3 regions of the Paenibacillus sp. FSL L8-0436 genome follow, and region 1 is predicted to be linked to each of the others. Evidence: predicted binding sites of a transcription regulator. Region 1 holds the regulator's gene; each other region holds the start of a gene.
What was found. Region 1 encodes Rex, which represses fermentation and respiration genes when NADH is low (regulators of the CRP and FNR family bind a similar motif). Its sites were predicted from a motif close to TTGTGAAATATTTCACAA; they were not measured.
Positions count from the first base shown of each region.

Region 2: a site for Rex is predicted at 6,692-6,709, ahead of adhE (bifunctional acetaldehyde-CoA/alcohol dehydrogenase). Genes of this name have one in related genera too.
Region 3: a site for Rex is predicted at 2,227-2,244, ahead of NSS79_RS13370 (DUF1641 domain-containing protein). Genes of this name have one in related genera too.

Region 1 is NZ_CP151955.1:4,860,219-4,868,405, reverse strand. Features, by position in the region: gene dinG (ATP-dependent DNA helicase DinG) at 1-1,926, shown strand, start outside; gene NSS79_RS22350 (redox-sensing transcriptional repressor Rex) at 2,016-2,708, shown strand; gene NSS79_RS22345 (amidohydrolase) at 2,695-3,996, shown strand; gene NSS79_RS22340 (DUF5590 domain-containing protein) at 4,058-4,576, shown strand; gene NSS79_RS22335 (hypothetical protein) at 5,358-5,900, shown strand; gene NSS79_RS22330 (AAA family ATPase) at 5,893-7,395, shown strand; gene NSS79_RS22325 (3-hydroxyacyl-CoA dehydrogenase NAD-binding domain-containing protein) at 7,528-8,187, shown strand, end outside.
Region 2 is NZ_CP151955.1:5,137,484-5,145,670, forward strand. Features, by position in the region: gene NSS79_RS23675 (extracellular solute-binding protein) at 1-238, opposite strand, end outside; gene pflA (pyruvate formate-lyase-activating protein) at 596-1,336, opposite strand; gene pflB (formate C-acetyltransferase) at 1,473-3,734, opposite strand; gene adhE (bifunctional acetaldehyde-CoA/alcohol dehydrogenase) at 3,995-6,616, opposite strand; gene NSS79_RS23695 (extracellular solute-binding protein) at 7,058-8,187, opposite strand, start outside.
Region 3 is NZ_CP151955.1:2,936,311-2,944,497, forward strand. Features, by position in the region: gene NSS79_RS13360 (alpha-galactosidase) at 1-1,299, shown strand, start outside; gene NSS79_RS13365 (nitroreductase family protein) at 1,382-1,999, opposite strand; gene NSS79_RS13370 (DUF1641 domain-containing protein) at 2,326-2,763, shown strand; gene NSS79_RS13375 (NAD(P)/FAD-dependent oxidoreductase) at 2,804-3,982, shown strand; gene NSS79_RS13380 (alpha/beta hydrolase) at 4,184-4,927, shown strand; gene NSS79_RS13385 (hypothetical protein) at 4,924-5,088, shown strand; gene NSS79_RS13390 (DUF2785 domain-containing protein) at 5,093-5,458, shown strand; gene NSS79_RS13395 (SGNH/GDSL hydrolase family protein) at 5,552-6,181, shown strand; gene map (type I methionyl aminopeptidase) at 6,563-7,309, shown strand; gene NSS79_RS13405 (DJ-1/PfpI family protein) at 7,342-7,926, shown strand; gene NSS79_RS13410 (hypothetical protein) at 7,954-8,187, shown strand, end outside.

The DNA of each region.
Region 1 (8,187 bases):
GTTATGGTCAGCACCCATACCATCAACCTTCAGGATCAGCTACGCGAACGCGATATCCCGCTTCTGACCAATGTTGTGCCTTTCCCGTTTAAGGCTGCGATATTCAAGGGGAGAGGGCACTATTTGTGTCTGCGCAAGTTTGAACATAAAATAAATAAAAAGGACTTTGTAAGTCCCCGGGAAGAAGCGCTTACGGCAGCGCAAATGATCGTATGGCTGACCCAGACGGAATCGGGTGACGATGAGGAGCTGAATTTGAGCGGTCGCGGCGGGGATTTCTGGGAGACGGTAGCCAGTGATACCGATTCCTGTCTGGGCCGTTCCTGTCCGTGGTTCCGCAAATGCTACTACCACCGGGCCAAATATGAAGCAGGGATTGCCGATGTGGTCATTACCAATCACTCCAAGCTGTTCGCAGACGTCAAGGCCGGGCACCAGCTGCTTCCGGCTTATGAGCATCTTGTCATTGACGAGGCTCATCATTTGGAGGATGTGGCCGGCAAGCATCTGGGCATGCAAATGAAGTATTTCACGGTAGCTCATACGCTTACAAGGCTGTATAAAGACAGCCGCAGCGGTCAGCTGCCGGCACTGCGCCAGACTCTGCAGTCCTCGGGCAGTGAGCAGGCTTCGGAGTGGAGCAGCGTAATCGATAAAATCTATCCTGACCTGCTTACCGTAAAGGAAACTTGGGATACACTAAGCGACAAGCTGTTCGGCCTATTGCCCGAACGCAGCGATGCAGCGGCAGGTGAAGCCGGCCAGCTGGTCACACGCCTGCTTCCCGGCAGCAAGCCTAAAGATTGGGAAGAGCTGGCGGCGCTGGAGAATACGCTGCACTTAGCCTTGAGCGACATCATCCGCAGAGGTGACAAAATGCTCAGCGAGATGCGCGACACGGAGAGTCAGTCGTCTTCGGACAGCCTGGTGACCGATATCGGAGGCTTGTTCAAGGATTTGGCATCCATCCGGGAACAAATCCGTTTCTTTATGGGTCTCAGTGACGATAATATCGTGTACTGGATGGAAGGGAGCGGCAACTACCGGGGCAAGTCGCTTCAGCTCTACGCCGTGCCTGTCGATGTAAGCAGCCAGCTCAAGGATCTGTTCTTCGACAAGAAGAAGAGCATAGTGCTGACGTCTGCCACGTTATCGGTCGACAAGTCCTTTCAGTTCATGATTGACAACCTTGGTCTTTCTGAAGCCTCTGAGCAAGGGCGTCTCATGACAGCGCTGCTGCCTTCACCGTTCAAGTACCGTGAACAGGCGCTGCTTGTCATCCCGCGCGATTTTCCCAGTGTTAAGGGCAGCGTAGGCGATGCGCGTTTTGTAGACAAGCTGGTGCATTCGCTGGCTGAAGCGGCGGCGGCGACCAAGGGGCGGATGCTGGTGCTGTTCACCTCCTACAAAATGCTACGCCAGGTTTATGATCCGCTGAAAGAGGCCTTGGCTTCCCAGGACATTACGGTTCTGGGCCAGGGTGTGGAAGGAGGCAGCCGCAGCAAGCTGATCCGGCGTTTTCAGGACAGCTCTGCATCGGTATTGCTTGGAACAAGCAGTTTCTGGGAAGGAGTCGACATCCCTGGCGAGGCGCTGACCTGTCTTGCGATTGTAAGGCTGCCGTTTCAGCCGCCGAATCATCCGCTTGCCGAGGCAAAGGCGGAGCTTCTGCAGGCCCAGAAGAAGAATCCTTTTATGAAAATGTCTGTTCCACAAGCAGTGATCCGGTTCAAACAGGGTTTTGGGCGATTGGTTCGCACAGCGCAGGACCGGGGAATTGTTATTGTATATGATACCAGGGTTATCGAAGCTTATTACGGGAAGTACTTCCTGTATTCACTCCCTGGTCCGAAGATGGAGCACATGCTTACCGATCAGATGGTTCCGCGGATTGCGGAATGGCTTGAAGAGGGCGGCGTTTCCTAATCTGTCATCGTTTATAAATTTTTTCCATCTCTTTGTACCATGGGCTGTGTCCCGTTCGCAGAGCGGGCACTGCACGTGGTTGTCATACGATATCGCGTCAGTGCAATTCTAAATTAGGAGGAGAAAACATGAAATCGGATAAAATATCGGAGGCCGTCGTTCGCAGACTCCCAGTGTACCTGCGTTTCCTGAACGATCTCCAAAAGCGTGAAATCTCAACCGTTTCTTCTCAGGAACTCGGGCAGAAGCTGGACCTTAATCCGGCGCAGATTCGTAAGGATCTGGCCTATTTTGGTGATTTCGGCAGAAAAGGCATTGGATATGACGTGTCTTATCTCATCGAAAAGATCCGTCACATTCTGAAGCTGGATCAACAAATCAATGTGGCCCTGGTAGGTGCCGGTAACCTCGGTCATGCCTTGTCCAATTACAATGCTTATCTGAAGGATACTATGAAAATCACCGCTGTATTTGATTCTTACGCTCCCAAGATTGGACAAAAGATCAACTCTCTTACGGTTCAGCCGATGGAAGAGCTGGGTCAGACCATCCGTGATCAGGGAATCCGGATCGGGATCATCACTGTACCGGACAGCGAAGCACAGAATGTAGCTGATATTCTGGTAGAATCGGGCATCGAGGCGATCCTGAATTTTGCACCGGTCATTCTGAAGACACCTTCAACCATCCGGATTCATGCTGCTGACTTTACGACTGACCTGCAAAGTCTGGCGTATTATTTACATGATGGAAAGGAAGGAATTACAGATGAGCAGCAATAAGATGATAATTGCAAACGGACGTTTTCTGGTTCCCGGAAGCGAGAAGCCGGTCCTGAGCGGTTATATGACTATAGAAAATGATTTGATCACATACATAGGGGAAGAGAAGCCCGTTATTGAAGAAGGCACAGTGACGCTCGACGGCAGCCGGCTGCTGTTCATGCCGGGTCTGGTCAATACCCATGGCCATGCTGCGATGTCGCTGCTGCGCGGCTACGGGGATGATATGGTCCTTCAAGCCTGGCTGCAGGAGAAAATGTGGCCGATGGAGGAGAAGTTTACCGGAGATGATGTCTACTGGGGCACTTCCTTATCTGTTCTGGAAATGCTGAAAGGCGGCACAACCACCTTTTTGGATATGTATGATCACATGGACCGGGTGGCCGAGGTGGTCGAGCACTCCGGCATCCGTGCGGTGCTGATGCGCGGTGTTATTGGTCTATGTCCTGAAGAAGTGCAGAATCAGAAGCTTGCGGAAGCTGTTGCGTTTGCCCGCAACTGGCACGGCAAGGCTGACGGCAGAATTACAACCATGATTTCACCGCATGCCCCGTATACTTGTCCTCCGGACTTTTTCATGCGGTTTGTGCAGGCGGCACATGACCTGGACCTGCCGATGCATACGCATATGTCGGAAACGCTGCGTGAAGTGGAGCAGAATGCCGCTGATTACGGCCTGCGTCCTGTAGCGCACCTGGAGAAGCTGGGGATGTTCACCCGCCCGTCCTTAATCGCCCATGGTGTCCACCTGAACGATGAGGAGATCGAAATCCTCGCCCGCCACAAGGTGGGTGTGTCCCATAACCCGGGAAGTAACCTGAAGCTTGCCAGCGGGGTTGCACGGGTGCCTGAGCTGCTGAGAGCCGGAGTCAAAGTTTCGCTCGGTACGGACGGGGCGGCAAGCAACAATAATCTCGATATGTTCGAGGAAATGCGGCTTGCAGCATTGATCCATAAGGGAGTCAGCGGTGATCCTACCGCAGTTCCGGCACCGGAAGCGCTGCTGATGGCTACGCAATATGGGGCGGAATCGGTCTTCCTGAACCAGGTGGGCCGCCTTGCAGCGGGGATGAAGGCTGACTTTATTGCAATTGATATCGATCAGCCCCATTTACTGCCGCATAGCGACTTGCTCTCCCACGCCGTGTATTCGGCCAGCGCCAAGGATGTCGAGCATGTCTGGGTGAACGGCAAGCAGGTTGTGAAGCATGGTCAGTGCCTGACACTGGACGAGGAAGAAATCCGCCGCAAGGCGCAAGAAACTTTTGAAGGGCTGCTGAAGCGGTAATTCGACTGCCGCCGCAGTTGACTTTATGACGTTTCATATATTAAGGAAAGGAAGCTGCATTTTGAGGAAAAGGAAAAAATGGCTTCTGCTGGGGATCGCTCTGTTTCTGCTCATTTTGTTCGGTCTAAGCCAATTTTATGCCTATATCATGAAGGACCAATGGAATGAACGCAACGCGGCCAAAGAAGTTGCCAAGACCCGGGCGGGACTTACTGAGATATCCAAGGCGCAGAAATCGGTATGGGACGAAAATTCGGTGTACTGGGTGCTGACGGGAAAAAATAAAGCCGGTACGGATCTGATGGTGTGGGTACGTTTCACCGTGGACGGCAAGCCGGCCGGCGGTGATAACGGAGTTTATGCGGAAGAGCTGGCCAAAGGAACCTCGGAGAAGCAAATCCGCTCCATCATAGCCTCCCAGCTGCCCGGCATCGATATTAAACGGCTGCTTCCGGGTGTATATAATGGAGAATACGCCTGGCAGCTTTTTTACAAGCAGGAAGGACATTATTATTACAAGTTCTTTCGTTTTGCGGATGGTACAGCAATCGGTGATGGATATACTTTGCCGAGCAAGTAGAGGCAGGCTTGCAGTAACAAATAAAAAGCGGACAAAGCGGAAAGCGCTTGTCCGTTTTTTTTGCATAATATTGCTAATAAGTTGAACTAAAGCACAACCTAGAGGCAAAAGCAGCGGAGGGGAATTTTGGAACTGTAGGAGCGATAGGCGGTTTTTTTACTCTGACATTTTGTGAAATTTATATGATCATTGGAATGAAACATTGATTCTGAGGATTAAAGTACATGTTCCTTGAACAGGTGGAGAGATACGTTTGAAAACGATGATGAGGCTTTACCAGGAGGGCAGAACGGACGCCATGGGTGCAAGCTATTTCACACTGGCTGAACTCTTGAAAGGCGAGAAAATTGTAAAAAATGTAACAAGCAGTAGATAATAATTAGTTGATGATGGGGGAAGGGCATGGATTATTTAACGTTAACGGTGTACGCGGTTTCTCTATTATTGATGATAGGGAGTAGATAACGAAGTATATACAAATAGCAATATCGACGTTAGGAGAAGTTAATACATCAGTAGAATAGAAAAGGGCCTGAATGGATTAATCATTCAGGTCTTTTTTGCCGATAAAGGAGCAAGGATTGAAGGGAATACCCAGAAATTAGTATCAAAAATTTTAAATATATTCACACTTTCGTGCGAAATCGTATATACACCTGTGATATACTTCTACTTGTATTAGACATGCTTAAGAGCATGTCAGTCTCGGATGAGCGCTAGACACGCTATTTATTGCAAATTCATATATTTAGGTTTGGTCAACTTGAGAGGAGGACGTTTCTTGAAACTGCGTCTTGTGCCTGTACTGCTAACATCTCTGTTGTCTGCTGCACTGCTCTTTGGCAGCTTTTATGCTTATCGTCAATTTGCGGTCCATGAGCCGCTTGATAAGATAGTATCGGCTTATGAAGGTGTTAATCATTCACATATTACTATTAACCGCAATGAGGTAACCTTGAAACTGGATTTGAAACCTGGCACGAAATTGCGCGAGCTGGTGCAATACGTGAACACTGAAGGCAAGTCAGCCATTAATGGCCGGGCGCTTAAGCTGGACGTTGATCAGCACTCCAGTAAACTGCTCGACGAATATTGGGATAAGGCGATGTTCTCAGTTGCAGAAGCAATGGAAAGCAAAAAGTATACACTTATACCTGCTAAACTAGATGGATTGAAAGAGCAATTCCAGGAATACAAGAATGTGACAGCAACAACTGAAATTGATGACAACAACGTCTATGTTAGCCTGAGCAACGGTGAAGAGAGCAAGTTCATCATTTTACCGCGTGCAGCGGCAACGATGGGAGTGTGGAACAATGCCTAAGTGGTGGAAAGAGATTGTTGCCGGATTTGTTCCGGTGCTACTGATATTTATGGCTTTTGTGGGCATTAACATTATTCCTGTAATCATAGCAGCCGGTATGGTTTGTGCACTCCTGGTGATCGCCCATTTGCGCGGCGGGTTGACAGTGAACGCGGGCGGGGACAAGAAACGTAAGAAGGATGGCCCTTCCAAACTTACCTTCGAAGAAATCGGCGGCCAGGATAACGCGAAGCAGGAGTTGCGGGAAGCGCTTGATTTCCTGATCCGTCATGAAGAAATCAGCAAGTTCGGGATTCGCCCGCTTAAAGGGATCTTGCTTACAGGCCCTCCGGGAACCGGTAAGACGCTGATGGCCAAGGCTGCGGCTCATTATACCAATTCCGTGTTCGTTGCCGCTTCCGGCAGTGAATTCGTGGAAATGTACGTCGGTGTCGGTGCCGGACGTGTCCGTGACTTGTTCAAGGATGCCCGGACCCGTGCAGTGAAAGAGAATAAGCAAAGTGCCATTATCTTTATTGATGAAATTGATGTTATCGGCGGCAAACGCGAAGGCGGCCAGCAGCGTGAATACGATCAGACGCTTAATCAGCTGCTGACCGAGATGGACGGGATCTATAACAATGATACACCGCGCATTCTGCTTGTTGCGGCAACAAACCGCAAGGAGATGCTGGATTCAGCGCTGCTGCGTCCCGGCCGCTTTGACCGTCATATCCAGGTGGATATGCCTGACAAGAAGGGCCGCAAATCAATCCTCGATCTGCATGCCAAGAATAAGCCGCTGCATGCTGAGGTGAATTTAGACAAGATCGCCGAGGAAGCCTACGGTTTCTCCGGTGCACAGCTGGAGAGCGTCATGAACGAAGCAGCGATTTATATGTTGCGCGAGAATCTGACTGAAGTCGAGCAGCGCCATCTGGCGATGGCGATCGACAAGGTGATGATGGGTGAGAAGACTGACCGCGAAACCAATCATGAAGAGAAACAGCGGGTGGCCATCCATGAGCTTGGACATGCTATTATGGCGGAGCTGCTGCGTCCGGGCAGCGTCAGCCAAGTTACCTTGACTCCGCGTGGACAAGCACTTGGTTATGTGCGTCATAACCCGCAAACCGAACAGTATTTGTATACCAAGGATTATCTGGAGAATCAGATTATGATCGCGCTTGGCGGAGCAGCTTCCGAGGAGATGTATTATGGGGGCCGCAGCACAGGTTCACGCGGTGATTTCGATCAGGCGCTGAATATTGTCGAGACCATGATGAAGTCGGGACTCACGTCTCTTGGGATCGCCAACCTGGAAATGGTAACTACAGAAGAGCTGATGAAGGAAAATAGCAAGATTCTGGATGAGCTCATGGTTCGTACCCGGGACCTGCTCCAGAAGCAAAGAAATGTATTTGATTACTCTCTTGACATTTTAATGAAGGAAGAAGTCCTCTCCGGAGAGCAGTTTCGTTGTCAATTTCGTGACAGTGTCCTTTTACCGGCATAATTCTTTATGCCGGTTATTTTTTTTTACTTTTCAGACATGCTAAGATATTATTATATGTCGGGCTACATATTTTTTACGACAGAAAAGGTACAATACAAAAGTATAGATACCTGAAAGGATGGAGACTTTTTTATGAATTTTAAAAAAATAGGTGTCATCGGCGGGGGCACAATGGGACAAGGGATTGCTGAAATGCTGGCAGCCAAGGGTCTTGATGTTATGCTGGTAGAGAAAAACACGGAAAGACTGGAATACTCCTACGAAATGATCGAGACAAGTCTTGATAAGCAATTGGAGAAATGGGCGATTACCCAAGCAGAAAAGAAACTGATTCTTAGCCGCATCCAAAAAGTGACACATTTCGCCGAGCTCAGCTCGTGTGATATGGTCATCGAAACAATTACGGAAGACCTGGAAGCTAAGCAAAAAGTATTTAATCAGCTCGACCAAGTGTGTCCGAGCCACATTATTCTTGCCAGCAACACGTCAACGCTCAGCTTGACGGAGCTTGCCAGCTCTACAATGTACCCGGAACGCGTAATCGGCATGCATTTCATACATCCGGTAGGTAAAGTGGATCTTGTGGAGATTGTACGTGGACTGAAGACCTCTGACAGTACCTTTGAAGATACCAAAGCTTTTGTTGACGAAGTCGTTGAGAAAAAAGGCGTAATGATTTATGAATCCCCAGGATTTGTTACTTCGCGCCTCATTTGCTTGTTCATTAACGAAGCTATGCATGTTCTGCAGGAAGGTGTCGCTTCCCCAGAGGATATTGACGACGCAATGCGC
Region 2 (8,187 bases), 280 kb from region 1:
CCAGAATAGCAAGACGTTTCTGCTTATCAGCACCAACCTGCGTATGACGGATCGTCATTTCGAAAGGCTCAGCGCTGGCAGGCTCATCAGTGGCAGCAGCATTGGTTGCAGCGGCTGAATTGCTTGGTGCTGCAGTTTCTCCATTGTTGCTTGCCTTATTATTGTTGCCTCCACAGCCAGCCAGCAAAGCAGAAGAGACAAAAACCAGGGACAACAGCATAGTCATACTTTTTCTCATTACGGGTGACCCTCCCTATTTATTAATTTCCCTTACAACTCTTATTATAAAAAACAGTGTGTGTAATCGTAAGGTTAAGATTCATCTACTTTAGGGATAAAATACTCTAATGTAAGCGAATACACTCCTAATTAATCACATACCACGTCACTTATAGTTACATATTCTGAAAAATTATTCCATAGAAAATAGACCTCGCGTCATTAAACCTCTACACAAAATCATCTTTCCCGCAAAATAATCCCTTTATCTGCTGAAACATAACATGCGTTCTGGATCATTAAAAAGCAAAAAAGCCGTTTCCGCAGTACATAAGCTACTGCAAGATACGGCTTCGGCTTCCTATAATAAGTATCATCACTTAACAAGTGCTGTCTCGTTGCGTCCTTCTTCAATCAGCCGGTAAGCGCGCTGCACTTCTTCATCGGTCGGTGAGGGTACCCCTTCTAGCTCATAGGGACGGCCAAGTTCTTGCCATTTATAAATACCCATTTGGTGATAAGGCAGGATTTCAAACTTCTCTACCCCATTAAGCGTTCCAATGAATCGGCCGAGATTCAGTAAATCCTCTTCCTTATTATGAATGCCAGGAACGTACACGTGGCGGATCCACATTTTACGGTTATGATCCGACAACCAGCGGGCCAGCTTCAATGTACGATCATTCGATTTACCGGTCAGCTTAATATGCGCTTCATCATCGATATGCTTGAGATCGAGCAGCACAAGATCAGTAACATCCAGCAAATCGCTGATCTTCGAACCATCATTATAGCCATTTGTATCCAGTGTGGTATGCAGATTCCAGCGCTGTTTCACTTCAGTGAACAGTTGTTTGACAAAATGCGCCTGCAGCGTTGGTTCGCCGCCAGATACGGTAAGCCCGCCACCTGAAGACTTATAATAATTCAGGTAAGGTTCGATTTCCGCCAGCACTTCCTCGATGCTCATTTCTCTGCCTTCATTAAGACCCCAGGTATCCGGGTTATGACAATACTGGCATTTCAATAAGCAGCCCTGCATAAATAGAACAAAACGGATACCAGGCCCGTCTACGGTCCCGAACGTTTCTAAGGAATGTATATGTCCATTAGCCATATGATGACTTCCTTTCGAAAAGAACTTAAAATTTTAATTAATTTTTAGCAAGATTTTACCGCCCCCTGAATCAAGGGCGGTATCACCTCACTGCTATTACATCTTATACAAGAACTGTATTACACAGTTAATTTAATTACATTGTACCGTGGAATGTACGGTTGATAACATCCAACTGTTGTTCACGGGTCAGTTTGATGAAGTTAACAGCATAGCCGGATACACGAATGGTCAATTGAGGATAGTTCTCCGGATGATCCATAGCGTCGATCAGTTGTTCACGGTTAAACACATTAACGTTCAAGTGCTGAGCGTTGTTGTGGAAGTATCCGTCCATCATGAATACCAGGTTGGACTTACGGGACTCTTCGTCTTTACCCAGCGCCTTAGGAACGATGGAGAACGTGTTGGAAATACCGTCTTGTGCCTCGGAATACGGCAGTTTGGCAACAGAGTTCAAGGAAGCCAGTGCGCCTTTCTTGTCGCGTCCGTGCATTGGGTTAGCACCTGGAGCGAACGGTTCACCTTTCTTACGTCCGTCAGGAGTAGTACCAGTCTTCTTACCATAAACTACGTTCGAAGTGATAGTCAATACCGATTGAGTCGGCATAGCGTCACGGTAAGTTTTGTGTTTGCGGATCATCGACATGAAGGTTTCAACCAGTTCAACCGCGATGTTGTCAACAGCATCGTCGTTGTTGCCGTAGCAAGGGAATTCTCCTTCGGTTTCGAAGTCGATGGCGATGCCTTGTTCGTTGCGGATCGGTTTAACCTTAGCGAATTTAATTGCGCTCAGGGAGTCAGCAGCAACGGACAGGCCGGCGATACCGCAAGCCATCGTACGCAGAATGTCACGGTCATGCAGCGCCATTTCGATGCGTTCGTAGGAATATTTGTCATGCATGTAGTGAATGATGTTCAGGGTGTTGACATAAGTCTTAGCCAGCCACTCCATCATCGGTTTGAAGCGTTTCATTACTTCGTTGTAATCCAGATATTCGGAAGTGATCGCAGGGAATTCAGGTCCAACTTGTACGCCTGATTTCTCGTCTACACCACCATTGATCGCGTACAGCAAAGCTTTCGCCAGGTTGGCGCGGGCGCCGAAGAACTGCATTTGTTTACCGATGCGCATTGGGGATACGCAGCAAGCAATTGCGTAATCTTCACCCCAATATGGACGCATTACATCGTCATTCTCATATTGGATAGCGCTGGTTTCGATGGAAACCTTGGCACAATATTTTTTAAAGCCTTCAGGCAGTCTTTCGGACCACAGAACCGTCAAGTTAGGCTCTGGAGCAGGTCCCAGGTTGTACAGGGTATGCAAGAAGCGGAAGCTGTTCTTAGTTACGCGTGTTGTTCCGTCTTCAGCCATACCACCGATGGATTCCGTTACCCAAGTAGGGTCGCCGGAGAACAGTTCATTATAGTCAGGCGTACGCAGGAATTTCACAATACGCAGTTTCATTACGAAATGGTCAACGATTTCTTGTGCTTGTTCTTCAGTAAGTGTACCTTCTTCAAAATCGCGCTGTGCATAGATGTCGAGGAAGGAGGATACACGTCCCAGGGACATTGCAGCACCGTTTTGTTCTTTTACTGCTGCCAGATAACCGAAGTATACCCATTGAGTAGCTTCTTTGAAGTTGTTCGCCGGTTTGGAAATATCAAGTCCGTGAGCGGCAGCCATTTCTTTCAGCTCGCCCAGAGCGCGGATTTGTTCCGACAGCTCTTCGCGCAACCGGATTACTTCTTCAGTCATGGAATCAACTTCAAGCTCGGTTTGTTGTTGTTTCTTGTCTTTGATCAGGAAGTCAATACCGTATAGAGCAATACGGCGGTAGTCACCGATAATACGTCCGCGGCCGTAAGCATCAGGAAGACCTGTAATAACGCCGGATTTACGTACTGCTCTCATGTCAGGTGTATATGCATCAAACACGCCTTGGTTATGCGTTTTGCGGATATTCGTAAACATTTCGACAATGTTGTTCGGAAGCTCGAAGCCATAAGCTTTGGTGGCATCGATCATCATCTTAATACCGCCGAACGGTTGAATAGAACGTCTGAAAGGAGCATCAGTCTGTACGCCTACAATTTGTTCCTTGTCCTTGTCGATGTAGCCTGGCTTGTGGGAAGTGATGGTGGAGACAGTATCCAGGGAAACGTCCCATACGCCGCCTCTTTCTCTTTCTTCCTTGCTCAGCTGGGAGATAATCTTCCACAGTTCAGTAGTGTTGCTGGTAGGACCTACGAGGAAATCTTCGTTTCCTTCATAAGGCTTGATGTTCTTGGAAATAAATTCGTTAACGTCGACTTTTCTGGCCCATTTACCTTTTGTAAAACTTCTCCAACTCGACTTCACTTCTTGTACATCTTTTTCAATCACCGACATACTAAATCCCTCCATTTATATTTATTATATTTGTAGAGATCGCGGGCTTGAAGGTTAATCCCGTGTCTCGTGATCCCAAAGATATGGTTGTAATTAAATTCACAATCGCGTCTTCATAACTGGGACCGTTCTTTATATAAACATTTTAGTTTATTTTCTGAAAAAGGACTGTGACAAATATCACCTTTCCGGTGATATTTGTCACTACCATCCCCTTCCATATTAACCTGTAACCTTATTCTTTGCTAAGAAATCACCAATTAGTTGTCGAATCTTCCGTAGAATGCGTTGCGGTATACATCAGCAAGTTCAGTAACCAGCGGCAGTTTAGGGTTGGCAGTAGTACATTGGTCTTCAAATGCACGGTCAGCCAGATAGTCTACGCGGGATTCGAAATCCTTAGGATCAAAGCCGAGTTGTTGGAACGACTCTTCAATGCCCAATTTTTTGTTCATGTCGCGGATTGCATTGATCAGGCTGGTTACACCTTCTTCGGTAGTGCGTGCAGGCAATCCCAGAATACGGGCGATTTCAGCATAACGTTCGTCAGCTACAAAGTGCGAATACTTAGGGAACGAAGCAAACTTCGTTGGTTTCTTGGCATTGTAACGGATAACGTGCGGCATCAGGATGGCATTGGTACGTCCATGAGCCGTGTGGTATTGACCGCCCCATTTGTGCGCCAAGCTGTGGTTGATGCCCAGGAATGCATTGGCAAATGCCATACCAGCCAGCGTCGATGCGTTGTGCATTTTTTCGCGGGCAAGTTTGTCGCCTTCAAGTGCGGATTTCTCCAGGTATTGGAATACCAGCTGGATAGCTTTGATAGCCAGACCATCGGTGTAGTCACTTGCCATAACAGAAACATAAGCTTCAATCGCATGTGTCAATACGTCCATACCTGTATCAGCAACAGCAGTCTTAGGCAAGCTATATACAAACTCAGGGTCGATGATCGCTACATCCGGAGTCAGCTCATAGTCTGCAAGCGGATATTTAGTATTATTTGCAGTAGTTTTGTCAGTAATAACCGCGAACGAGGTTACTTCCGAACCTGTACCCGATGTTGTTGGAATAGCTACAAATTTCGCTTTGTTGCCGAGCTTAGGGAATTTGTATACCCGTTTGCGGATATCCATGAACTTTTGTTTCAAACCGTTAAAGTCAGCATCTGGGTGTTCATAGAACAGCCACATTCCTTTTGCAGCATCCATTGGGGAACCGCCGCCGAGTGCGATGATGCAGTCCGGTTGGAATCTGTTCATCATAGCTGTACCTTTTTCCACGGTAGTTGTCGATGGATCCGGTTCAACTTCCGAGAACACTTCGATCGCCACAGGGGTCTGGCGTTGACGCAGGTAGTGCTCTACTCTTTCTACATAACCCAGTTTAACCATCATAGGGTCAGTGATAATTGCTACGCGGGTAATATCAGGCATTTTGGCCAGGTATTGAGTGGCTCCCTTTTCGAAATAAATCTTATCAGGCACCTTAAACCATTGCATATTCACGGTACGACGGTTCACCCTTTTCACATTGATCAGATTGATGGCAGTTACGTTTTGCGATACCGAGTTGCGTCCATAAGATCCGCAGCCCAGAGTCAACGAAGCAATATTAGTATTGTAAATGTCGCCGATGGCGCCATGTGTTGAAGGTGAGTTAACAAGAATACGTCCAGTTTGCAGACGGTTCGAGAACTTCATGATAACTTCTTCATTGTTGGAATGGATAGCCGAGCTGTGTCCCATGCCGCCGAATTCGACGACTTGAGCTGCGCGTTCAATCCCTTGGTCAGCATTCTTAACCTTGTAGCAAGCCAGAACCGGGCTAAGTTTCTCAGCGGACAGCGGGTACTTGGTGCCTACGCCTTCGAGTTCAGCTACCAAAATCTTCGTTCCGGCAGGAACCTGGATACCGCACATTTCAGCGATCTTCACAGCGGATTGACCTACGATTGCCGGGTTAACCGCACATTTTTCTACATTCATTGCGCCGTTGGTCAGCTTAGCAGCTTCTTCTTTATTCACAAAGTAGCAGCCATTTGCGATCATTTTCTTTTTCACTTGGTCAAAAATTGCTTCTTCAATAATAACAGCCTGCTCGGAAGCGCAAATCATACCATTGTCAAAAGTCTTGGAAAGAATAATGTCAGTAACCGCTTGGTCGATATCCGCACTTTTCTCAATGAAGGCAGGTACGTTACCAGGGCCTACGCCGAGAGCCGGTTTACCGCAGCTGTATGCCGCTTTAACCATTGCAGATCCGCCTGTTGCCAGGATAAGAGCGACGTCCGGATTGTTCATCAATGCGTTTGTTTTGTCCATTGTCGGAAGCTCAATCCATTGGATACAGTTCTCAGGAGCGCCTGCTTTCACAGCTGCATCATGAAGAATTCTTGCTGCTGCGGCACTACACTCTTGCGCTGATGGATGGAAACCGAATATAATAGGATTACGTGTCTTAGCGGCAATCAGCGCTTTAAACATCGTGGTGGATGTTGGGTTGGTTACCGGTGTGATACCCATTACGATTCCGACCGGCTCGGCAATTTTTTGGAAGCTGTCATATTTATTATCTTCAACGACGCCTACTGTTTTGTCGTATTTAATTCCGTGCCAGATATATTCAGTTGAGAAGATGTTCTTCGTAATTTTGTCTTCGTATACTCCGCGTCCTGTTTCTTCTACAGCCAATTTTGCCAGGTACATATGCTTGTCGAGCCCAGCCAATGCCATTGCATGAACGATTGTGTTAACTTGCTCTTGATCCAGCGCCATATAGGCTTCTTGAGCTTTCTTTGCTTTATCCACCAAAATCTGAATATATTCTTCAGCGGTGGTTTGTTTCACTTGGGCGGCGACTTCGTTTTTAACTGCCATCTCCCTCGTCCTCCTGTCAATTTTTAGGTTGTTTTTCTCTACACATTTATCTTATCACATCCTCTTCAATATTAAAAGTGAAATCTTTCACAAAGTATAAAGTTTTTTTTGATTTGTTTTCAAAGCGCTTTCATTCAATCATATTCAGGCATTATTTCCAGTTTATATGGTAAAATTCACTTATATTTGTCCAATCTGCGAACAGCAAAATAAGGACTCTCACCGTATGAACCTGTTACAGGGCTCCACAAAGCATTATTTTTCTATTTTTTGGTAATTACATCTATATTTCTTTGCCTCATTCCTCCGCCTTATCCTTGATTTCCTCTTCCCTCACCTAACCTTTGGAGAACTATTTACAGCAAAAAGACAAGGGAACAATGTCCCCTGCCTCTTCCGCTTTTTACAATTCATTTATATAAATTACCATTTTAAAACTTCCTACTCTACTTTAATAGTATCAAAGAATTTCTCCTGCACAGTTTTGGCAGCAGCATCTAATTGTGCTTTGGAGTCGGTTCCTTTTTTGGAGAACAGCTCCTGAATCACATTAGACAGGGTTGCATAATAATCTTGAGTATTGTATTGTGCTTCCGGTTTGCCGTCCAAGAGGGCCATAATATCCGGGTTATACTGGTACACGATATCGGAATACTTGTCATATACCGCTTTGGTCTTCTTGCCGAACTCGGAATCTGCAGCATAGTAGTCCAGAAGCGGCGGGATGAAGTATTTGCCGTCCGCTTTACGCTGCTGCAGAATAGCGTCGAGCGCATCGAGGCCTTTATCGGAGAAATAATCAAAGGTAATGTAACGGAACGCCATCTCCTGCTCGTCTTTTGTAGCGTTAGGATTGATGACCAGATAGTCTCCGCCAAGTACTCCGGTATGCTTGCCGCCTTTTTCAAAAGCTGGCATCGGATAGGTCAGCACATCTGCAGGCTTCAATCCGCCTTGATTCAGCGCTTGCTCAATAACTCCGTCGGAACCCGCCATTACCATGGCCGTACGTCCTTGTTGGAATGCACCTACAGCATCACCCCAGCCAAGTGCCCAATCCTGAGGAATTGCCTCCGCTTCCCATCTCAGCTTCTTGTAGAAGTCCAGCGCTTTCACACCTGCATCAGAATTGAAGGTTGCAACAACCTTGCCTCCTTCAACTTTTTGAATTTCTCCGCCCGCTTCGAACAGGAAGTTGGTCCAGTTCCAGCCTGCTTCATTGCCTTTACCCATAGGTGCGATACCGGAAATTCCTTTTTTGGCATCTGCTACACCTTTGGCTGTATTCAGCATATCATCCCAGGTCCAATCCATTGCAGGCACCGCTACACCTTTGTCATCCAGCATTTTTTTATTGATCATTGTCGTGGTAACATAACCCTTTTGTGTGACCCCGTAGACTTTACCGTCAATTATGAACTGGTTCTGCAGCACCGGATTGATCTGATCCTTGTATTCATATTTGTTCCAAAGATCAGTAATATCGGCAACCCAGCCTTTTTCAATCAGGAATTTGGCTTCTGTAGCATAAGTGTTGAAGAAGGTCGGCGCTTCATTCGCAGCCATCTTCA
Region 3 (8,187 bases), 1.9 Mb from region 1:
CTGGTCTTCTCGGCGGATGGCATCGGTTCGATGTCACGGACCTATCATAAGCTGTACCGTACCCGGCTGAGCCGCGGCACCCACCGCGACCGTACCCGGCCAGTACTCGTCAATAACTGGGAAGCGACTTATTTCAATTTCACCGCTGACAAGATTGAAGATATCGCCCGTGCCGGCAGCGAGCTTGGACTGGAGCTGTTTGTGCTGGATGACGGCTGGTTCGGTCACCGCAATGATGACCGCAGCTCGCTGGGGGACTGGTTCGTGGACGCGAATAAGCTGCCGGAGGGATTGGATGATCTGGCCAAGCGTGTAAACGGGCTGGGCCTGCAATTTGGCCTCTGGTTCGAACCGGAGATGATTTCTCCGGACAGCGAACTGTACACCCGGCATCCCGATTGGTGCCTGCATGTGCCGGACCGCCGCAGAACAGAAGGACGGATGCAGCTTGTGCTCGATTTCTCCCGTGAGGATGTCTGCCAGGCGATCGGCGACAGGATAGCCGATGTGCTGCGCAGCGCGCCAATCTCCTATGTGAAATGGGATATGAACCGCAATATGACCGAAATTGGCTCCGCGCTGCTGCCGCCGGAAAGACAGCGTGAAACGGCGCACCGTTATATGCTCGGTCTTTATGGAGTGCTTGAACGGATTACCTCGGAGTTTCCGGATGTCCTGTTTGAGAGCTGCTCCGGCGGGGGAGGGCGCTTCGATCCGGGAATGCTCTATTATATGCCGCAGACCTGGACAAGCGATAATACCGATGCGATCAGCAGACTCAAAATCCAGTACGGAACAAGCATCGTCTATCCGCTCAGCTCCATGGGCAGCCATGTCTCGGCCGTGCCGAACCATCAGGTACACCGCAATACTTCTCTTGAACTGCGCGGACATGTCGCGATGTCAGGCAATTTCGGCTATGAGCTGGATCTGACAAAGTTTACGGAAGAAGAGAAGGAAACGGTAAAAGCACAGGTAGCGCTCTACAAGGAGCTGCGGCCGCTGGTGCAGTTCGGGGAGCAGTACAGACTGCTCAGCCCGTTTGAAGGCAACGAGACCGCATGGCTGATTGCAGCTGAAGATAAATCCGAGGCTGTCGTCGTATATGCCCGGACACTGGCTGAGCCTAATGATTCGCTGTATTATCTGCGCCTGAAAGGACTGGATCCCGAAGCGGATTATGAGTGGCTGGAAGGCGGAGGCGTGTACGGAGGAGATCATCTTATGTATGCGGGGCTGCCACTGCCGAATCTGCACGGTGATTTCCAGAGCGTGCTCTGGCGTTTCCGCAGAGTCTAGGATTTAACTGGTTATTATTATCACAAAAAGGCCTTGCCGCGATACTGCGGCAAGGCCTTTTTGCAGGTTGCAAGGGTCCATCTCAGAAGAATTCAACAAACTCATTTACCGGCTTGCGGTAGCCGCGCGGTCTGATCTTGCGTTTGTAGTCTTTGCCGATGGTAATCATCAGAGCCGGCACAAGATGGTCAGGGATATTTAGGGTGGCCTTGATGGCATCGGGATCAAAGCCGATCATCGGGCAGGTATCCCAGCCTTTATCCTTGGCAATCAGCATGAACTGCATGGCGGACAGGGCGGCGTTGCGAATGGCTTCATCACGCTGGAAAGCATCATTTCCTTCATAGGCATCGTTGATGGATTGAATGGTGTTGTCATATTCCTCCTGGCCCATAGCGCCAAGCAATTTCAGTCCGCTGTAAATTTCGGGTGCCTGCTGATAGGCAAGCTTATCTCCGAGCACAATAATAACGGCGGAAGCCGTATGGATTTTATATTGGTCATAAGCACCTCGGCGTATTTCCTCCTTCAGTGCCGGATCGCTGATCACCTTGTAATGTGTATGCTGCAAATTGGAGCTTGAAGGGGCGAGCCGGGTGAGAGAGAACATGTCCTCCAGCTCGTTTTGCGGGATCTTGATCCCTTCCACGAAATTCATAGCTGATCTGCGGGATTGCACCAAATCTGTAAAAGTACTCATGATAAATACCTCCAAATGGTTATAAATTAATAGTTAATAAATATCAATAACTTATGTAAATAAACCTACTTACTAATGGTTACTTACTTAAGATAGCACGGCAATTGGGAATCGTCAATGATGAATTACACTAAATCGTGAAATTAAGTTCAAATAGAAGATAATTAATAAAAACGACAGAAAAGAAGTGATTTTAATCACAAAATAAGGTTATAGAGGCAAAAAGATTGTGACGTTTATTACATAATAGGTGTTATAATAGACGCATGGGTTATTGAATTGACTATTATCAAGCGTTACAAGCTAATGCAGAGGAGAGTCCAACAATGTCAGAAACAATTACGCAAACCACTCCTGAACAGGAAGCACCGAAAGCCTCTTTAACCAAAGAGGATGTTCTGGATCAGCTTTTGAAGCCGGAAGTTCAGGAATCATTAACAACCTTGATAGAACAGCTGCCGCAGCTTACACAGCTTGTAGGTGTATTAACGAAGTCTATGGACTTTGTACAGTCGGTTGCATCCGATGAAGTACTCAAGAATGATACGGTGGGCGCTATTAAAGAAATTGCCGAGCCGGTAGTAGGTTCCGTCAAGAATATGGCGGCTACTGTGATCGAGGCGAAAGACCGGGCAAATGAAAGCAGCGAGACGATCAGCGTGTTCGGAATGATGAAGATGATTAAGGATCCGCAGGTTCAGAAGCTTCTCCGTTTTATGAATGCTTACCTGCAAGTCAGCGGCGAACGCAGCCAGCAGAAATAATTAATTCTAATCTCATACGTAAGGACGGAGGAAACATCATATGTCAAAACATATTGTTATTCTAGGAGCAGGTTACGGCGGATTGCTGAGTGCCTTGACAGTGCGCAAATATATGAGCAAGGCTGAGGCAAAGATCACAGTTGTCAACCAGTATCCAACCCACCAGATTATTACCGAATTGCATCGTCTTGCCGCAGGCAGCGTGGAAGAGAAAGCTGTTGCTATGCCGCTGGCGAAGCTTTTTGCCGGTAAAGACATTGATCTTAAAATTGCCAAAGTAAAATCCTTCTCCGTTGAAAGCAAACAAATTTCGCTCTCGGATGGCACGAATCTTACTTACGACGCCCTTGTTGCGGGCCTTGGCAGCACGACGGCTTATTTTGGAATTCCGGGACTTGAACAATACAGCATGGTATTGAAATCGGCTGCCGACGCCAATAAAATTCATGGGCATATCGAAGACCGGATCCGTGAGTACGCAAAAACCGGCAATGAAGCTGACGCGACGATTCTAATCGGCGGTGGCGGATTGACGGGTGTTGAGCTTGTAGGTGAAATTGCCGACGTGCTGCCGAAGCTCACCAAACGTTATGGGGTGGATCCAAAAGCGATCAAGCTGCTGCTCGTGGAAGCAGGTCCGAAGATTCTCCCGGTACTGCCCGATCACCTGATCGAACGCGCTACATCAAGTCTTGCTGCACGCGGCGTACAATTCCTGACTGGTCTAGCCGTTACCAATGTGGAGGGCAACACCATTGATCTGAAGGATAGTCAGAAAATTGTGGCCAACACGTTCGTATGGACCGGCGGTGTACAAGGAAATCCGCTGATCGGTGAATCCGGTCTTGAAGTTAACCGTGGACGTGCAACGGTAAATGAATTCCTGCAATCCACATCGCATCCTGATGTATTTGTTGCCGGTGACAGTGCCGTTGTATTTGCTCCGGACGGCCGTCCTTATCCGCCGACTGCACAAATCGCCTGGCAGATGGGTGAGCTGATCGGCTATAATCTGTATGCTTATCTGAACAATAAATCGTTGGATACCTTTAGCCCGGTCAATTCGGGCACACTCGCCAGCCTGGGCCGTAAAGACGGGGTTGCTATTATCGGCGGCAACTCAACGCCATTGAAGGGCTTGCCTGCAACGATGATGAAAGAAGCAAGCAACATCCGTTATTTGACGCATATCAAAGGTTTGTTCAGTCTGGCGTATTAATTTTAATTAGCCAGCTTTGCTGGAAGCCAGTTCATAGGATCCCCTTTTAGTTACCCGAAAACACCTGGTTTTTTCTTGAGGTGCGGGTGCTGGAAGGGGTTTTTTTTCTGTGCTGAATTGCATAGTTAATAACTGGAAATTAATTTAAACTAAATTTGTTTTGGGATGTATATTGAATACGTGTGGTAACAGGAGGCCGGTATGATGCTGTTTTATAGATACACACGAAAAAGCGCACCGGCGGTTATTTTCATCTCCGGCTTGGGAGACGGGGGTGATTCCTGGAGTGGGGTACAGGATCGGATAGCGGCGTTAACGACAACCCTCTCCTATGACAGGGCCGGAATCGGTGCAAGCACAGCAGCATCGGGTCCCCGTACTTGTGATGATCTGGTTCAGGAACTGCATAGGTTACTGTCCAAGCTGGCAGTGGAGCCGCCGTATATCTTGGTAGGACATTCTTTTGGCGGATTGGTCGCCAGACAGTTTGCCGCAAAATTTCGCTCCCGCACAGCGGGACTTGTTCTGGTGGATGGCGTACCGGAGTATAAGGAGCTTGCTTATGAGGAGGTTCTGCCCGTGCATTTGATCCCGGCGAACAGGGCTTATCTGGAGAATCCCCTGCTGAACAGCGAGAATATTGACAAGCTGGCGAGTTATAGGCAGATAGCTGAAACTGAGCTCCAATGGCCGGGTACTCACCCGATGTCGATTATTACAAGAGGGCTCCCTGATGAAGGAGAAGGAGATTGGCCGTCGACTGCAATCCTCGAGCTGGAGCAGAAGCTGCAGAGGGGATTCCTGCGGTGGTCTGCGGCTGGCCGCCAGAGGATCGCGGGAGGCAGCGGGCACTATATTCACCATGATGAGCCGGAGATTGTCATTGAAGAGATTACGGCAATGATTGCACAATGTACCGATAGACCTGAAGGGGTGGAAGAATGACGGATACAAGAAACGGGTTAAAGCTGGATTTGCAAAGAATCGAGGAGGAACACTATCAGCTGCGTGATGGTGAAGCGGCAGGAGATTACATCAGCCGGATGCTGGAGTATATCGGCGACCCGGACCCGGAGCGCTGCCCACGCGGCAGATGCACTGGATGAACTGGTGAAGTGCCCGGAGAGTGATGCGGCGGTGCAGCTGGAAGTCCTGGATGCGGTACAGGGTATGCTCCAGAACGGCACGTACATTTTCAATGAAGAAGAGGATGAGCGGATAGCCACTATCATCGACTCCATGGTATTCCATAGCCTGCTTCCGGAGGAACAGCTTGCCGGCTGGATTAGTGCTCTCGGGGAATGCGGCAGCCTGCCGAGGACCCGCAGTGTGGATATTAACCGGATCAATTGCAAAAATTTCCTCCGGGCTCTCTATTTCAGACGGGGCAGCCATATCCGTGGACAACAGCTTGAGGAGGCTTTCATGTCTGCCGAAATAAATATAAATAAGTTCACAATGCGAAGTGCGCTTTGAAATCCTGCCATAATTGAGGGTGTCCGGAGAAATTCTATTTGATATAATGGATTATGTTTATACCATTCAGTGGTTTTATAGGAGGATTTAAACATGGGATTTAAAGAAAACGATATCATTTTGTTCCAGGGTGACAGTATCACCGATTGCGGGCGCAATTATGAAGACGCTTCATCACTGGGCGTAGGTTATGCAATGATGGCCGCCGCACGTCTCGGGCTGCAGTATCCGGAGAAGAATCTGACGTTCATTAACCGGGGAATCAGCGGCAACCGCATTACGGATTTGCAGCAGCGCTGGGATAAGGATTGCCTGGACTTGAGGCCGACATGGGTGTCCATTTATATCGGGATTAATGATACCTGGCGCCGCTTTGACTCCGGCCAGGAAACTACTGCTGCCGAGTTTGAAGCCGCTTACCGTGATTTGATCGAGCGTACAATGAGTGCGCTGGATGCCAAGCTGGTGCTGATTGAGCCGTTCGTACTGCCTGTGCCGGAAGACCGCAAGAATTGGCGTCAGGATTTGGATCCCAAAATCCATGTTGTGCGTGAATTGGCACGTGAGTACGGGGCCCCGCTGGTTCCGCTCGACGGCCTGTTCGCTGCGGCTTCCGTTAAAGCGGAGCCGGCGTTCTGGGCAGGGGATGGCGTGCATCCTTCTTCGGCCGGACATGCCCTCATTGCCGAAGCCTGGCTGAAAGCGGTAGGAGCAATTAACTAGAACGCCTAATGATTTTGTTAAAGCTATCCCATCTGAGTGTGTTCAGAGACCGGTCCGTTATTTTATAGCGAACCGGTCTTTTTGATGCGCGGAGCTGAAAATTGGATGAGGCAGACCAATACACGGACATTTCACTCTGCACCTGAAGACTGTTATAATTGTAGGGTACATATTTACCGATACTTCATCTAACAAGCTCATGGCTAAGCCTGAATAAACGGAAGGAATTCTCAGAGCCACCGGGCGTCAGCACAAACCTCAAGATGAAGCTAGTGTTCGGAGAAGCGTATCAGGAATACATTATTTATGAAGAAGTTAACAATCTATACCGAAATAATAAATATCGAGTACATCTTATAGAGCGAGAGGAATGTTAAAAGAATGACGAGCGATACAGCAGAGGATTTGCAAGGTCTGAAAGCAGCCGGCAAGGTGGTAGGTTACACTATCGCCGAGATGAAGAAACATGTAAAACCAGGTATGACGACTGCCGAGCTTGATGCGGTGGGGGCGAAAATCCTGGAGCAATTTGGTGCAAAATCGGCTCCGAAGGTTACCTATAATTTTCCGGGCAGCACCTGTATCAGCATTAATGAAGAGGTGGCTCACGGCATTCCCGGCTCACGAGTCATTAACCCCGGTGATCTGATTAATATTGACGTATCTGCCGAGCTTAACGGTTATTACAGTGACTCCGGCGTTTCTTTTCAACTGCCGCCCTATAACGAGAAGCTTGTACATCTGTGCCGCAGCACGGAGGAAACCATGATGAGCGTAATCAATCATCTTCGAGCAGGCATGAAGGTGAATGAGATTGGCAGAGCGATGGAGAGTGAAGCCCGCAAACGCGGCTACAAAATCGTACGCAATTTATGCAGCCACGGCATCGGGAAATCACTGCATGAGAAGCCTTTCGAAATTCTCCCGTTTTATAATCCGCGGGTAACTACGGTGCTTAAAGAAAATCAGGTCATTACGATTGAGCCGTTCCTGTCTACCGGGGCTGACTTTGTAGAACAGCAGTCGGACGGGTGGACACTGAGTGTGAAGGACAATAGCCGGGTAGCACAGTATGAGCACACCATTATAATTACTAAGGGCAAACCGATCATTCTGACAAGCGCATAGAACCCTGCCGAGGGTAAGAGGAGCGAGCGATGTTGAAGATGGCCTTTATTCTTTTTGATGGAATTACTTTTCTCGATTTTGCCGGATTCTATGATGTTATCTACCGGCTGGGACAATTCGCCCCAGGTGAAGGGCTGGAATGGGATATTTGCGGTGTTGCGGAAGAAGTGACCGATGAGCTGGGGCTTACGGTCAAGATCGGCACAGTATTGCCGGATCTGTCGCAATATGATTTAGTCTTCCTGCCCGGCGGGATGGGAACGAGACGGCTCAGGACTGATGAGTCCTTTCTCTCTTGGCTGCGGGGAGCCGCCAATGTGCCTTATAAGGTTTCTGTATGCACAGGCTCACTCCTGCTGGGAGCCGCCGGATTTCTGGAGGGACGCAGTGCAACGACGCATCCCGCTGCGTACGATCTGCTGGCGCCCTATTGCGGCAGTGTGGTGAAGAGTCGGATTGTACAGGACGGCAGTATAATTACCGGTGGAGGGGTGTCTGCCTCCATTGATTTGGGGCTGCATGTCATGTCACTGCTTGCCGGTGAAGAGGCCATGCTCTCCGTGAAGAAGCAAATTGATTATCCTTATGTGATGCAGGGCATTGTACAGCAGCAATAAGCTGTGCAGGAAAACGGGGGAATTAGGATGACTGTAACTAAGACGGTGCCAGTGCCGATTCGGGAATGGATGGAGACGGAGGGGCAGTGGCCCCTGCTTGCCGGTTATATGCTGGACGGGAGCGGCCTGCCCGGACCACGGGCCAATCTGGAGCTGGCAGAGAGCTTCGCGATGTCTTTTGCCCGGCCTTCTGTAACGGAGACCTCATGGGCAATGCTTTCGTCATGGGCGCTTATTTCGGACCACGAGGCTGCTGCTAAT